DNA from 2 places in the Variovorax sp. P4_B11 genome. Region 1 is predicted to be linked to the other one. Evidence: riboswitches for the same ligand, from Rfam matches in the RefSeq annotation. Region 1 holds a riboswitch; the other holds the start of a gene.
The links. Region 1 has a riboswitch for glycine ahead of AC1DYD_RS00860 (D-amino acid dehydrogenase). Riboswitches for the same ligand answer to the same signal wherever they lie in the genome.

Region 2: it holds a riboswitch for glycine, as region 1 does, so the genes downstream of both, gcvT (glycine cleavage system aminomethyltransferase GcvT) here and AC1DYD_RS00860 (D-amino acid dehydrogenase) in region 1, are expected to answer to the same signal.

What each region holds. Positions count from the first base shown of each region.
Region 1 covers NZ_JBFUHO010000001.1:156,589-161,888, forward strand. The annotation lists gene AC1DYD_RS00850 (PhaM family polyhydroxyalkanoate granule multifunctional regulatory protein) at 126-866, shown strand; gene AC1DYD_RS00855 (FIST signal transduction protein) at 878-2,146, shown strand; gene AC1DYD_RS00860 (D-amino acid dehydrogenase) at 2,107-3,423, opposite strand; glycine riboswitch at 3,512-3,619, opposite strand; glycine riboswitch at 3,620-3,721, opposite strand; gene AC1DYD_RS00865 (FAD-dependent oxidoreductase) at 4,000-5,232, opposite strand.
Region 2 covers NZ_JBFUHO010000004.1:280,058-288,751, reverse strand. The annotation lists gene AC1DYD_RS06960 (RNA polymerase sigma factor) at 1-594, opposite strand, end outside; gene AC1DYD_RS06955 (YciI family protein) at 606-1,031, opposite strand; gene gcvP (aminomethyl-transferring glycine dehydrogenase) at 1,171-4,080, opposite strand; gene gcvH (glycine cleavage system protein GcvH) at 4,107-4,484, opposite strand; gene gcvT (glycine cleavage system aminomethyltransferase GcvT) at 4,537-5,697, opposite strand; glycine riboswitch at 5,748-5,863, opposite strand; glycine riboswitch at 5,879-5,977, opposite strand; gene AC1DYD_RS06935 (TRAP transporter large permease) at 6,022-7,299, opposite strand; gene AC1DYD_RS06930 (TRAP transporter small permease) at 7,296-7,790, opposite strand; gene AC1DYD_RS06925 (TRAP transporter substrate-binding protein) at 7,877-8,694, opposite strand, start outside.

The DNA.
Region 1 (5,300 bases):
GTGTCTAATGGGTCATTGTCCACAAGCCGGGCCGCCGTGGCGAGTGCCGGATGCCTTTACCGGCCCAAAAGCCCGGACGCTTGGAGTAAGCTGCCCGGACAAGAACCACATACCGGAGCACTCCCATGAGCGACGCCACCAAGCCCTTCGCCTTCAGTCAGTTCGTTCCGGGCTTCGACTTCCTGAAAAGCCTGGCCGGCGCCAGCGCATCGTCCGGCGGGGTGCCCGGCCTGCCGAGCCTGTCGAGCTGGGTGGCGCCGACGCTGAGCGTCGAGGAGGTCGACAAGCGCATCCAGGAGCTCAAGACCGTGCAGTACTGGCTCGAGCAGAACGGCCACGCGCTGAAGGCGACGATCCAGGCGCTCGAAGTGCAGAAGATGACGCTGTCGACCTTGCGCGGCATGAACGTCCGCATGGAAGACCTCGCCAGCGCCTTCACGCGGCCCGTCGGGCCGACGCCCGCGCCGGCACCCGCGTTCCAGGACGAGCCACCGGCCCCGGCCGCCGCCCCGGAACCCGAAACGGAGCCGGAGGTCGAGGAGACGCCGGCGCCGAAGCGGGCCAAGGCCGCGGCCGCGCCGGACGCGGCCGGCGTGGTCGATCCCCTGCAGTGGTGGGGCGCGCTCACGCAACAGTTCCAGCAGATCGCCAGTTCGGCCCTGCAGGACGCCTCGCAACTCAAGGTGCCGGCCGTGGCGCAGCCGCTGGTCGACGCGGTCGGCCTGGGCGCGGGCTCGGCGCCGGCGCCAGCGCCGGCGAAGCGGGCGGCCAAGCCGGCCGCGGCCCGGAAAAAGGCCTCGCCCGCGCGTCGCGGTGCGGCGGCAGCGGCCAAGGGTCCCCCACCGGCGCGCAAGCGCGCGCCTTGAAAGCCGAGCCCATGAAGCTGTTTCCTTCCGGACATGCCACCCATCCGCAGTGGCGCATGGCGGCGGGGTTGGTGCTGGCCCAGTTGCGGGCGCAGATGGCGCTGCCCGACTACGCGCGTTCGCCGACGCTGGGCCTGCTCTACATCACCGACCACTACGGGGAAGACGCCCAGGAGATCCTCGATCACCTGGGGGCCGAACTGCCCGAGATCACCGACTGGACCGGCACCGTGGGTGTCGGCGTGGCCGCCAACAACGCCGAGTATTTCGATGAGCCAGCGCTCAGCGTGATGCTGTGCGAGTTGCCGAGCGACCAGTACCGCGTGTTTTCCGGCGTAGCGCCGCTCGCCAGCTCGGAAATGAGCGGCTTCGCGGCCCATACCGCCCTGGTGCACGCCGACCCGCGCACGCCCGAGCTCGGCGAGCTGATCGCCGAGATGGCGGAGCGCACCGACACCGGCTACCTGTTCGGCGGCCTGTCGTCGGGCCGGGTCGGCTCGCTGCAGTTCGCGATCGGCGGCAACGGCAACATCCGCGGCCATGGCGCGGTTGGCGGCGTGTTCTCGGGCGGCCTGTCGGGCGTGGTGTTCGGCGAAGGCGTGCGGCTGGTCTCGCGCGTGACCCAGGGCTGCCAGCCGGTGTCGCGCGAACGCGAGATCACCGAGGCCGACGGCAACCTGCTGCTCGAGCTCGACGGCGAGCCCGCGCTCGACGTGCTGCTGGCCGACCTGCGGGTGTCGCTCGATGCGCCCGAGCAGGCGATCGATGCCGTGCGCGCCACGCTGGTCGGCCTGGCCGAGGCCGGCAGCGACGGCGTCCGGCGCACCGGCGACCTGGGTGCCGACGTGCGGGTGCGCCACATCATCGGTCTCGACCCGACGCGTCGCGGCGTGGCGATCGCGGATGTGGCGGCGGCCGGCATGCGCATGAGCTTCTGCCGCCGCAACGTGCAGGCCGCGCGTGCCGACCTGAGGCGCGTCTGCGCCGAGATCCGCGAGGAACTGGAGCCCCAGGAGCAGACGCTGGCGACCGCGCGCGAGATCGCGGCCGGCGAGGCCGAGGCCGCGCCGCATCCGGCGCGCCGCATCGCGGGCGCGATCTACGTCAGCTGCTCGGGCCGCGGCGGGCCGCACTTCGGAGCCCCTGGCGCCGAGCTGCAGATCGTGCGCCATGCGCTCGGCGACGTCCCGCTGGTCGGCTTCTTCGCCGCCGGCGAGATCGCCCGCAACCACCTCTACGGCTATACCGGCGTGCTGACCGTCTTCGCGAGCGATGACTGAGGACCGCTGCGCAGCCCGGTGAAGGCGAAGTCGACCTCCGGCGCCAGCCCGCTGACGATTCGCGCGATCGACTTGCCGGAGCCGCAGGCGTGGGTCCAGCCCAGCGTGCCGTGGCCGGTGTTGAGGAACAGGTTGGGCAGCCTGGACGCCCCGATCAGCGGCACGTTGCTCGGCGTCGCCGGGCGCAGCCCGGTCCAGAACTGGGCCGCGGAGGCGTCGCCGGCGCCCGGGAACAGTTCCTCCACGCGCCGCACGATCGCCTCGCAGCGCACCTGGTTCAGGTCGCGGTCGTAGCCGTTGAGCTCGGCGGTGCCGGCAATGCGCAGGCGGTCGCCCGCGGCCGAGGTGTAGCGCGAGAACACCAGCTTGAACTCGTCGTCGGTCAGCGAGACCTGGTGCGCCTTCGAGGCGTCCCGGACCGGCATCGTCACCGAGTAGCCCTTGGCCGGATAGATCGGCAGCCGGATGCCCAGCGGCGCGGCCAGGAGGGGGCTCAGCGAGCCCATCGCCAGCACGTAGGCGTCGCCGCGGATGCGCTGGAAGCGGCCTTCGTCATCGGTCGCCTCGACGTGGTCGAGGCGGCCGCCGGCTGCGCGCAGCGCGGTCACGGTATGGTTCATGAGGAAGCGCACGCCGGCTGCCTCGGCCAGCCCGGCCAGCCCGCGCGCGAAGCGGTTGGCATCGCCCGATTCATCCTCGGCCGTGTAGGTCGCGCCGGCCAGCTGCGGCCGGATGTGCGACAGCGCGGGCTCGAGCCTCACGGCCTCGTCGGCCGAGATCACCCGCCGGTCGCAGCCGAGCGCGCGCATCTGTTCGGCGGGCTCCAGCGCGGCGTCGAACTCCTTCTGCGTCGTGTAGAAGTGCAGGATGCCCTGCGTGCGCTGGTCGTAGTCGATCCCGGTGTCGCGCCGCAGCTGCTGCAGCGTGTCGCGGCTGTAGGTGCCCAGGCGCACGATCTGCTCGATGTTGTGGCGGGTGCGCGCCGGCGTGCATTCGCGCAGGAACGAAAGGCCCCAGAGCCACTGGCGCATGTCGGCGCGGATGCGGAACAGCAAGGGCGCATCTTCCTTGCCGAGCCATTGCAGCACCTTGAGCGGCGCCCCCGGGTTGGCCCAGGGCTCGGCATGGCTGACCGAGATCTGGCCGCCGTTGGCAAAGCTGGTTTCCGCCGCCGGCGTGGCCTGGCGGTCGATCACGGTCACATCGTGGCCGAGTTGCTGGAGGTAGTAAGCCGAAGTCACGCCGAGCAGGCCGGCGCCAAGAACGATCACGCGCATATCGAGAACCCTTGATGGTTGCAGCGCTCGAACGCAACGGAGACGGCATGCTGTCGAAACGAAAGCAACCGGACCGTGCGTCCAAGTTGCCGCTCCCCCTGTCCTCGGTACCTGAGAGATTCACCCGCTGCGCCCGCAGCGGGTTTGCTCCTTCGGTGCACCACGCGCGGCGTGATGGCTCTCCAGACGGCTTTGACAGTGAACTGCAGTACGAGCCCATCGCGTGGGCCGACCTGAGCGTTTATGGGAGTTTGCGCCTTCGGTGGGGCCCCTGGGCCCGCTCTCCTGCAGTGGGCGGATTGTAGCGGGTAGGGCCTGTTCACACTATTTCCGGGGTCGCGAAGGCTTGCCAGGACGGGCCAATCAAGGCGCGCGACGCGGCATGTGCGTTGGCACATGCAAGGAGCGCAACGCCGAGTGGCTCGTCCTGGCAGGCCTTCCCTGCGGGTTGCCGGGCCAAGGGGCCGTCTGCGGCGTTGCCCGCGCTTGCAAGGCGAAAGCCTTGCTGCGCGCGGGCGCCTTGCATCCAGCCCCTTCGCCCGGCAACGCGATCCCCGGAAATAGTGTGAACAGGCCCTAAGGGCGCCGGAAGGCGAAGTCGAGTTCGGGCCGAAGTCCGCTGACGATCCGCGCGATCGACTTGCCCGCGCCGCAGGCATGGATCCAGGTTCGAGCGCCGGGCGCGGTGTTCAGGAACAGGTTGGGGAGGCGGGTCTTGCCGATCATCGGCAGCCGGTTGGTGCTGGCCGCGTGCATGGCGGTATCGAAACTGGCCCGCGCGGCGTCGGCGACGCCGGGCAGCAGCATCTCGGTGCGGCGCACGATCGCCCGGAAGCGGTCCGAGTCGGGCTCGGCCTCTTCGTCGAGCCCGGCCCGCACGACGGCCCGGACCTGCAACTGGTCGCCGGCCGGCGTTTCGATGCGCGTGATGCGCAGCTTGCCCTGGCGGTCGCGCAAGGGCATGCGCGGCGCCAGCGAAGGGTTCAGGATCGGCATCGTGACGATGTATTCGCGCACGAAGCGCAGCGGCATGTCGATGCCCAGGTCTTCGGCGTGCGGCACGCTCGACGCACCCAGCGCCAGCACGTAGGCCTGTCCGCGCAAGGTGGTCGGCTCGCCGGCGGCATCGAGCAGCTCGACATGGTCGATCCGGCCGTTGCGTTCCTTGAGCGACACCACGGTGTGCCGCGTCATGAAGCGCACGCCGGCGGCGCGGCACAGGAACACCAGGCTGGCGGCGAACTGCGCCGGATCGCGCGCCGGGTCTTCCTGCGCGTGGGTCGCTCCGGCCAGCTTGCCGCCCATCGCCTTCAGCGCCGGTTCCAGGACGATGGCTTCGTCGGCCGACAGCAGCCGTTCCTCGCAGCCGAGGCTGGACCAGTGCGTGGCGCCGGCCGTCCGGACCCGGAAGGCCTCGGGATCGGTGTAGATGTTCATCAGGCCGGCCGAGCGCGAGCCCTGGGGCACTCCGGCTTCGTCGCGCAGGGCGCGCGCGCTCTTGCGGCTGTACGCCGCCAGTCGCACGAGATGGTCGAGGGGATCGCGCTTGGCCGGCGTCCCGACGGCCCGGTCCATCAGCCTGGAGAGGCCGCGACGGATGCCGCTGCACAGCCTGGACAGCTTCCTGCCGCGCCGGGGCGATGCCGCTGCGGCCGGCGCTGCGGTCGACTGCTCGGCGGTCGCCAGGCCGCGTGCCTTGGCCGCCGGCGTCGCATGCCGGTCGACCACGGTCACTTCGTGTCCGAGCTGTTGAAGATAGTAGGCCGAGGTCACGCCGAGCAAGCCCGCGCCAAATACAACCACGCGCATGTCCGAATCCTTTTGGGAGGGCATGAACGGCGGGCGTTAGCGCTTACTGTAAAAGCGGCAAGACCCGG
Region 2 (8,694 bases), on a different contig from region 1:
CTCGAGCACCGACGACAGACGGGCGCCGAGTTCCTGTGCGCGCGGCGCCTCGAAGGGCACGCGGGCGGCGGCCAGCGTTCGCTTGGCGCGCACGATGCGCTGCGCGATCGTGGCCTCGGGCACCAGGAAGGAGCGCGCGATCTCGTCGGTGGTGAGTCCGCCCAGCAGGCGCAGTGTCAGTGCGACGCGAGCATCGGGCGACAACACCGGATGGCAGGCCGTGAACACCAGCCGCAGCAGGTCGTCGCCGACCTCGTCGTCGAGTGCGGCGTCCACCGCTTCGGCGAAGTCGTCGGCTGCGAACGCATGCCGGGCATCGAGTTCGCGGCCGATCTCGCCTTCCTTGCCGGCATGCAGCGTGCGCTTGCGCAGCAGGTCGATGGCACGGTGCTTCGCGGCCGCCATCAGCCAGGCCGCCGGATTGTCCGGAATGCCTTCGCGCGGCCACTGCTCGAGGGCGGCGAGCAGGGCATCCTGCGCCAGCTCCTCGGCCACGCCGACATCGCGCACCCTGCGCGCCAGGGCGCCGATGATGCGGGCCGACTCGATGCGCCAGACCGCGTTGACCGTGCGATGCGTCTCGGCCGAGTCCACGTTCGGGCGTGTCAGGGCTGCTGCTTGGCGCGGGCCTCGTCGAAGACCCGCTTTTCCTGCTCGCGCAGCTCGGGTGTGAACTCGGCGCCGAAGTCTTCCATCTCGAACACCTGGCGCAGCTCGAGCTCGGCACCGTCGTCGAAGGGGGCGCGTCGCAGCCATTCGAGCGCTTCTTCCTTGGAGCGCACCTGCCAGAGCCAGAAGCCCGCGATCAGCTCCTTGGTTTCGCTGAACGGGCCGTCGATGACGGTCCGCTCCTTGCCGGAAAAACGCATGCGGGCGCCCTTCGAACTCGGGTGCAGGCCTTCGCCCGCGAGCAGCACACCGGCCTTGACCAGCGCCTCGTTGTAGTTGCCCATGTCGGTCAGCAGCTGCTGGCTCGGCATCACGCCGGCCTCCGATTCCTTGCTGGCCTTGACGATCACCATGAATCGCATGTTCTTGCTCCTTCGGTTTCGAGGCCGGCGGCAGTCGGGGATCGACCGCACAGTTCCGGGGCTCTGAATGGACGTCGAAGCAGCAGGCGCGAAATCGACAGCCAGCTGGCCATCGACTTGTAAAAGAATGCTTCTCGCGTCAGCTGCCGGCGTAGTCTTCCGTGGGGACGCAACTGCAGAACAGGTTGCGGTCGCCGTAGACGTTGTCGACCCGGCCGATCGGCGGCCAGTACTTGGCCTGCCGCAGGCTGGTCAGCGGGAAGGCGCCGAGCTCGCGCGAGTAGGGCCGGGTCCATTCGGTGCCGAGCAGGCTGGCCGCGGTGTGCGGCGCGTTCTTCAGCGGGTTGTCGTCCTTCGGCCAGATGCCTTCCTCGATGCGGCGGATCTCGCCGCGGATCGCGATCATCGCCTCGATGAAGCGGTCGAGTTCGGCCAGCGGCTCGCTTTCGGTCGGCTCGACCATCAGCGTGCCGGGCACCGGGAAGCTCAGCGTCGGCGCATGGAAGCCGTAGTCGATCAGCCGCTTGGCGACGTCCTCGGCGCTGACGCCGCTGGCGTCCTTGAGCGGGCGCAGGTCGAGAATGCACTCGTGCGCCACGTGGCCGTTGGGGCTTGCGTACAGCGTCGGGTAGTGGTCCTTGAGCCGCGCGCTGATGTAGTTGGCGCTGAGGATCGCGGTCTCGGTCGCGGCCTGCAGCCCCTTGGCGCCCATCATCCGGCAGTACATCCAGCTGATCGGCAGCACCGCCGCGTTGCCCAGCGGCGCCGCCGACACCGCGCCCACCGCGCCGTTCGACGGCAAGCCGCCGGTCGCGTGTCCCGGCAGGTAGGGCACCAGGTCTTCCACCACGCACACCGGGCCGACGCCGGGGCCGCCGCCGCCGTGCGGAATGCAGAAGGTCTTGTGCAGGTTCAGGTGGCTGACGTCGCCGCCGAACTCGCCCGGTGCGGCCACGCCGACCAGTGCGTTCATGTTGGCGCCGTCGACATAGACCCGGCCACCATGCGCGTGCACGATCTCGCACAGTTCCTTGACCCGGGTCTCGAACACGCCGTGGGTGCTCGGGTAGGTGATCATCACCGCGGCCAGCGTGGCGCTGTGCTTCTCGCAGGCGCGCTGCAGGTCGTCGATGTCGACGTTGCCGTCGGCGTCGCAGGCGGTCACCACCACCTTCATGCCGACCATCTGGGCACTGGCCGGATTGGTGCCGTGCGCCGACGAGGGGATCAGGCAGACGTTGCGCTGCGTGTCGCCCCTGGCTTCATGGAAGGCCTTGATGGCGAGCAGGCCCGCGTACTCGCCCTGCGAGCCGGCGTTGGGTTGCAGGCTGATGCCCGCGTAGCCGGTGGCTTCGCAGAGCCAGGCGCGCAGCTGGGCGTCGAGCTGTGCGTAGCCATGCAACTGGTCGGCCGGTGCGAAGGGGTGGATGTTCGCGAACTCGGGCCAGGTGATCGGGATCATCTCGCTGGTGGCGTTGAGCTTCATGGTGCAGCTGCCGAGCGGGATCATGCTGCGGTCGAGCGCGAGGTCCTTGTCGCTCAGGCTGCGGATGTAGCGCAGCATCGCGGTCTCGCTCTTGTGGGTGTTGAACACCGGGTGCGTGAGAAAAGCGCTGCTGCGGCGCAGGTCCTCGGGAAGGCGCAGCTGCGCCGTGGCGGCGATGGCGTCGAAGTCGGGTCCCCGCGTGCCGGCCGTTGCGAACAGTCTCCACAGCATCTCGACGTCGGCCCGCGTGGTGGTCTCGTCGAGCGACAGGCCCAGGTGATGCTGCAGCCGATGGCGCAGGTTGACGCCGGCAGCCAGGGCCCGTTCGTGGATGGCCTGGGTGTCCTCGCCGGTTTGGATCGTGAGCGAATCGAAGGCCGTGCCGTTGACCAGCTCGCGGCCCATCTGTTCGAGGCCCTGGGCCAGCACCGCCGTCAGCAGGGCGACGCGCTGCGCGATGCGGCGCAGACCCTCGGGCCCGTGGTAGACCGCGTACATGCTGGCGACCACCGCCGGCAGCACCTGCGCAGTGCAGATGTTGGAGGTGGCTTTCTCGCGCCGGATGTGCTGCTCGCGCGTCTGCAGCGCGAGCCGGTAGGCCGGCTGGCCGTGGGTGTCGACGCTGACGCCGACCAGTCGGCCGGGCAGCGAGCGCTTGAACTCGTCGCGGCAAGCCAGGTAGGCCGCATGCGGGCCGCCGTTGCACATCGGCATGCCGAAGCGCTGGGTGGTGCCGCAGACGATGTCGGCATCCCACTCGCCGGGCGGTGCCAGCAGCGTCAAGGCCAGCAGATCGGCTGCCACGCAGAAGGCGGCTTCGCACTGGTGTGCGTAGCCGGCGAGCGGACGCAGGTCGTGCACCTGGCCGGTGGTGGCGGGGTACTGTGCGAGCGCGCCGAAGAAGCCGCCGCTGGCCATCAGATGCGGCAGGGTCTCGGACGCGGTGCTGACCTTGACCTCGATGCCCAGCGGCGCGGCGCGCGTGCGGATCACCTCGATGGTCTGCGGATGGCAGTCGCCCGAGACCAGGAACACGTTGCTCTTGCTCTTGACGCTGCGCCGGGCCAGCGTCATTGCCTCGGCGGCCGCGGTGGCCTCGTCGAGCATCGAGGCGTTGGCGATCGCCATGCCGGTGAGGTCGCAGACCATGGTCTGGAAATTGACCAGCGCCTCCATGCGGCCCTGCGAGATCTCGGCCTGGTAGGGCGTGTAGGCGGTGTACCAGGCCGGGTTCTCGAGCACGTTGCGCAGGATCACGCCGGGTGTGTGGGTGCCGTAGTAGCCCTGGCCGATGAAGCTCCTGGCCACCTTGTTCTTCGCCGCGATCGCCTTCAGCTCGGCCAGCGCGTCGGCCTCGGTGATCGGCGCCGGTAGCCGCATCGGGCGGCTGCGGCGGATCGCCGGCGGCACGATGCCGTCGATCAGTTCGGCGCGTGTGGTCGAACCGACCGCAGCGAGCATGGTCTGCTCGTCGTCGGCTTCGATGCCGATGTGGCGGGCGATGAATTCCTCGGCGTTCTGGAGGTCGCGCAGCGAGAGGTGGGAAGGCACGGGAGTCGGCATGGAGGGCTCGGGTGATGGTGCGGGAATCAGCTTTCGGCGGAGAACTTCTCGTAGGCGGTCCCGTCGAGCAGCGCCTCGAGCTGGGTCGGGTCGCTCATGCGCAGCTTGAAGAACCAGCCCGCATCCATCGGCGCGCTGTTGGCCAGCGAGGGGTCGGCGCGCAGCGCCTCGTTGACCTCGGTGATTTCGCCCGAGACCGGCATGAAGACGTCGGCCGCGGCCTTGACCGATTCGACGACACCGGCGACATCGCCCTGCGCGAAGCCCTTGCCGACTTCGGGCAGGTCGACGAAGACCACGTCGCCGAGCGCATCCTGCGCGTGCACCGTGATGCCGACGGTGACCAGCGCCGCGTCGGCTTCGGGGCGCACCCACTCGTGGTCCTTGGTGTACTTGAGGGTCATGGGAAAAACTCCTTGAAGAAAGTCTGGCTTGGAAAAATCGGGTGAGGGACTGTCAGCCCCGGTGGTAGCGGGCCGGCACGAAGGGCATCGTGCTGACTTCCATCGGCACCGGCTTGCCGCGCACCATGGCCTGGATCCGGGTGCCGGGCTCGGCATAGGCGAGCGCGACATAGCCCATCGCGATCGGCCGGTCGACGCTGGGGCCGAGCAGGCCGCTGGTGACCTGGCCGATGGCCAAGCCCTCGAAGGACTCGAGCACGGTGCCGTCGCGCACCGGCACGCGCTCCAGCGCCACCAGGCCGACGCGCTTGCGCTTCAGTGTCTCGTGGTCGAGATGGCCGGCCGTTCCATTGACGGCGATGAGCTGCGCCAGCACCCGGGCCGCACCCGGGAAGCCGCCTTCGCGCGCTCCGCCGCTGCGCCGGACCTTCTGGATCGCCCAGCCCAGCGCGGCCTCGACCGGCGTGGTGCTTTCGTCGATGTCGTTGCCGTAGAGGCACAGGCCGGCCTCGAGCCGCAGCGAATTGCGCGCGCCCAGGCCGATCGGCTTGACCTCGGGCTCGGCCAGCAGCAGGCGGGCCAGCGCTTCGGCGTCCTTGGCGGCGACCGAGATCTCGAATCCGTCTTCGCCGGTGTAGCCGCTGCGCGTGACGAAGGCCGGGATGCCGCCGATCTGCACCGCGCCGCCGGTCATGAAGACGAAGCGCTCGACGCCGGGCGACAACCTGGCCAGCGCGGCCGCGGCCTGCGGGCCCTGGAGCGCGAGCAGGGCGTGGTCGGGCATCGGCAGCACCTGGCAGCGCTGGCCGATCCGGGCCTGGATGTGGGCGATGTCGGCCTGCTTGCAGGCGCCGTTGACGATGACGAACAGCGAGTCGTGGCCCTCGTTGAAGAACATCAGGTCGTCGAGGATGCCGCCCTGTTCGTTCAGCAGCAGTCCGTAGCGCTGCTTGCCGGGCGCCAGCCCGATGACGTCGACCGGCATCAGGCTTTCGAAGGCGGCGGCGGCATCGGGCCCGGCCAGGCGCAGCTGTCCCATGTGGGAGATGTCGAACAGGCCCGCGGCCTCGCGCGTGTGCTTGTGCTCGGCCATCAGGCCGGTGGGATATTGCACCGGCATCGAATAGCCGGCAAAGGGCACCATGCGGGCGCCGAGCGCCAGGTGCAGGCCGTGGAGCGGGGTCTTCAGCAGATCGTCGGATGCGGCAGCCAAGGGCGGTTCTCCAAAAGGGGCAGTGCTTGTTCCATGGCGAGAAGCCATGGGCCACCCCTGCTGTCCGCTTTACCTGAGAGATTCGCCCCACGATCGGGGTTTGCTCCTTCGGTGGGCGGTGCGACGCGACTTTCGCGACCAACCGCCTCTCTCCAGCAAGGAAACGCCCTGAATTGGGGCGTCTTGTCAGTCCTTTTGCCTGAGCGTTCGGGCCCTTGGTTCGGGGGACCTGCGCCTTCGGCGGCCCCACCGCGGCGGGACGCTCTCCTGACCGTTGGAGTGTAAGGGAATCGCGTCCTCCGGTCGTGGATTTCGGCGGCCGCGCTACTTCGAATAGACCAGGTCGCGCAACCCGAGCGAGATGCCGGGCACGTAGGTGACCACCATCAGGCAGGCCAGGATCACCAGCACGAACGGAACCAGGTAGGGCACGATGCGGTCGAGTGAAATCCGTGCCACGGTGCAGGCCGCGAACAGGTTGACGCCGAAGGGCGGCGTGATCATGCCGAGCGCCAGGTTCACCACCATCACCAGGCCGAAGTGCACCGGATCGATGCCGAAGTGCATCGCCACCGGCGCCAGGATCGGCGCCAGCACGATGATCGCCGCGCTGGTCTCGATGAACATGCCGATCACGAACAGCGCCGCGTTGACGCCGAGCAGGAACATCGCCGGCGACTGCAGCACCTCCTGCAGCCAGCGGCCGATGGCGTCGGGCACGCCGGCGCGCGTGATCAGGAAGGCGAACAGGCCGGCGTTGGCGATGATGAACATGATCACCGACGAGGACACCACCGACTTGCGCAGCACCGCATAGAGGTCGGCCGGCCTGATCTCGCGGTAGATCAGCGTGCCGACGATCAGCGCGTAGAGCACCGCCACCGCCGACGCCTCGGTGGGCGTGAAGATGCCGCCGTAGATGCCGCCCAGGATGATCACCGGCATCAGCAGCGCCCAGCCGGCGCGCCAGGTCGCGGTGGCGACGCCGAGCCGGCCGTCGCCGTCGTTCTTGCCCAGTCCCTTGAACTTGCAATAGACGTAGACGAAGGCCATCAGCGCCAGGCTGATCAGGATGCCCGGGCCGAAGCCGGCGATGAACAGCTCGCCGATCGAGACCTCGGCGCTGACGCCGTACAGGATCATCGGGATCGAGGGCGGGATGATGACGCCGAGTTCGGCGCTGGTGGCCTGCAGCGCGGCGGCGTAGCCGACCGGGTAGCCGTGCTTGATCAGGGCCGGGATCAGGATCGCGCCGATCGCGAAGGTGGTCGCCACCGAGGAGCCCGACACCGCCGCGAAGATCATGCAGGTCAGCACGCAGGTCATCGGCAGCCCGCCCTGCACGCCGCCCACCAGGCTCTTGGCGAAGTCGACCAGGCGGCGCGAGATGCCGCCGGTCTCCATCAGGTTGCCGGCCAGGATGAAGAAGGGAATGGCGGCGAGCGGAAACTTGTTGATCGCGTTGAACATCTCCTTGACGGAGATCAGCATGTTCGCGTTGGAGGCCTGGATGCCGAGCACCGAGGCCAGGCCGATGGAAACGGCGACGGAGATGGTGAGTGCGAAGCACACCACCATGGTCGTGATCATCACGAGGGTCATTGAGCGGTTTCCAGTTCGTTGCGCTTCGGGTCGATCAGGTTGGCGATGATGCCGACGACGCAGAACAGGCCGCCCACCGGCAGCGCGACGTAGGCCCAGAACATCGAGACCGATTCGAGGCCAGCCATCGACTGCACGCTGCCGCGCTGCGCGTAGTCCCAGCCCCACCAGATGATCACCGCGATCAGGCTCAGCGCGGCCAGGCACACGACCCAGTCGAGCACCCGGCGGACCTTGGGCGGGCTCCAGCGGTAGAGCACGTCGACGCTGACCATCGCGCCCTGGCGGAAGGCGGTCGGGATGCCCATGAAGACCATCCAGATCAGGCTGATGCGGATCAGGATCTCGGACCATTCGGCCGGTTGTTCGAGCACGAAGCGAGTGACGATCTGGAACACGCCGAGCGAGGAGGCGACCACCAGCATGAAGCAGGCGATCGCCATCGCCAGGCCGGTGGTCCAGCGGTCGAGTGCGAGGAAGGCGGATTTCATGGGCGCATCAGGGTTCGGACAAAAAAACGCCCGCCAGCGCAGGCTGTGCGGGCGCGTGCTGCCGCGAGGAGTTTCGCGGCAGCCGGTTACTTGACGTCGCGGATCTTGTCGAGATTGGCCTTGCCGAACTGCTTCTCGAACTCGGCGTTGACCGGCGCCAGCGCGGCGACGAACTTGGCCTTGTCGACGTTGTCGATCACGGTCATGCCCTTGGCGCGCAGGTCGGCCACGCCCTTGGCGTCGTCCTCGTCGACGCGGGCCCTGTTGGCCTTGATGGCTTCCTTGGCGGCGTCGAGGAAGGCCTGCTTGTCGGCGGCGCTCAACTTGTCGAAGGCGGCCTTGTTCATCACGAAGATGCAGGGCGAGTAGACGTGGCCGGTCAAGGTGAGGTGCTTCTGCACCTGGTCGAACTTGGCCGAGATGATGACCGGCAGCGGGTTCTCCTGGCCGTCGACCGTGCCCTGCTGGAGCGCGGTGAAGACCTCGGGGAAGGCCATCGGCGTGGTGATGATGCCGAAGCCCTTGTAGGCCGCGATGTGCACCGGGTTCTCCATGGTGCGCATCTTCAGGCCCTTGAGGTCCTCGGGCGCCTTCACGTCGCGCTTGCTGTTGGTCATGTGGCGGAAGCCGTTCTCGCCCCAGCCCAGCGCCTTGAATCCCTTGGCGTCGAACTTGACCAGCATGTCCTGCCCGATCGGGCCGTCCAGCACGGCGCGGGCGTGTGCCTTGTCGCGGAACAGGAAGGGGACGTCGAGGATCTTGGTCTCGGGCACGAAGTTCGGCACCGGGCCGGTCGAAGAGAAGGCGAGTTCCTGGGTGCCGAGCTGCACGGCCTCGATCGATTCGCGCTCGCCGCCGAGCGAGCCGTTGTAGAAGGTCTCGACCTTGTAGCGGCCGTTGGTGC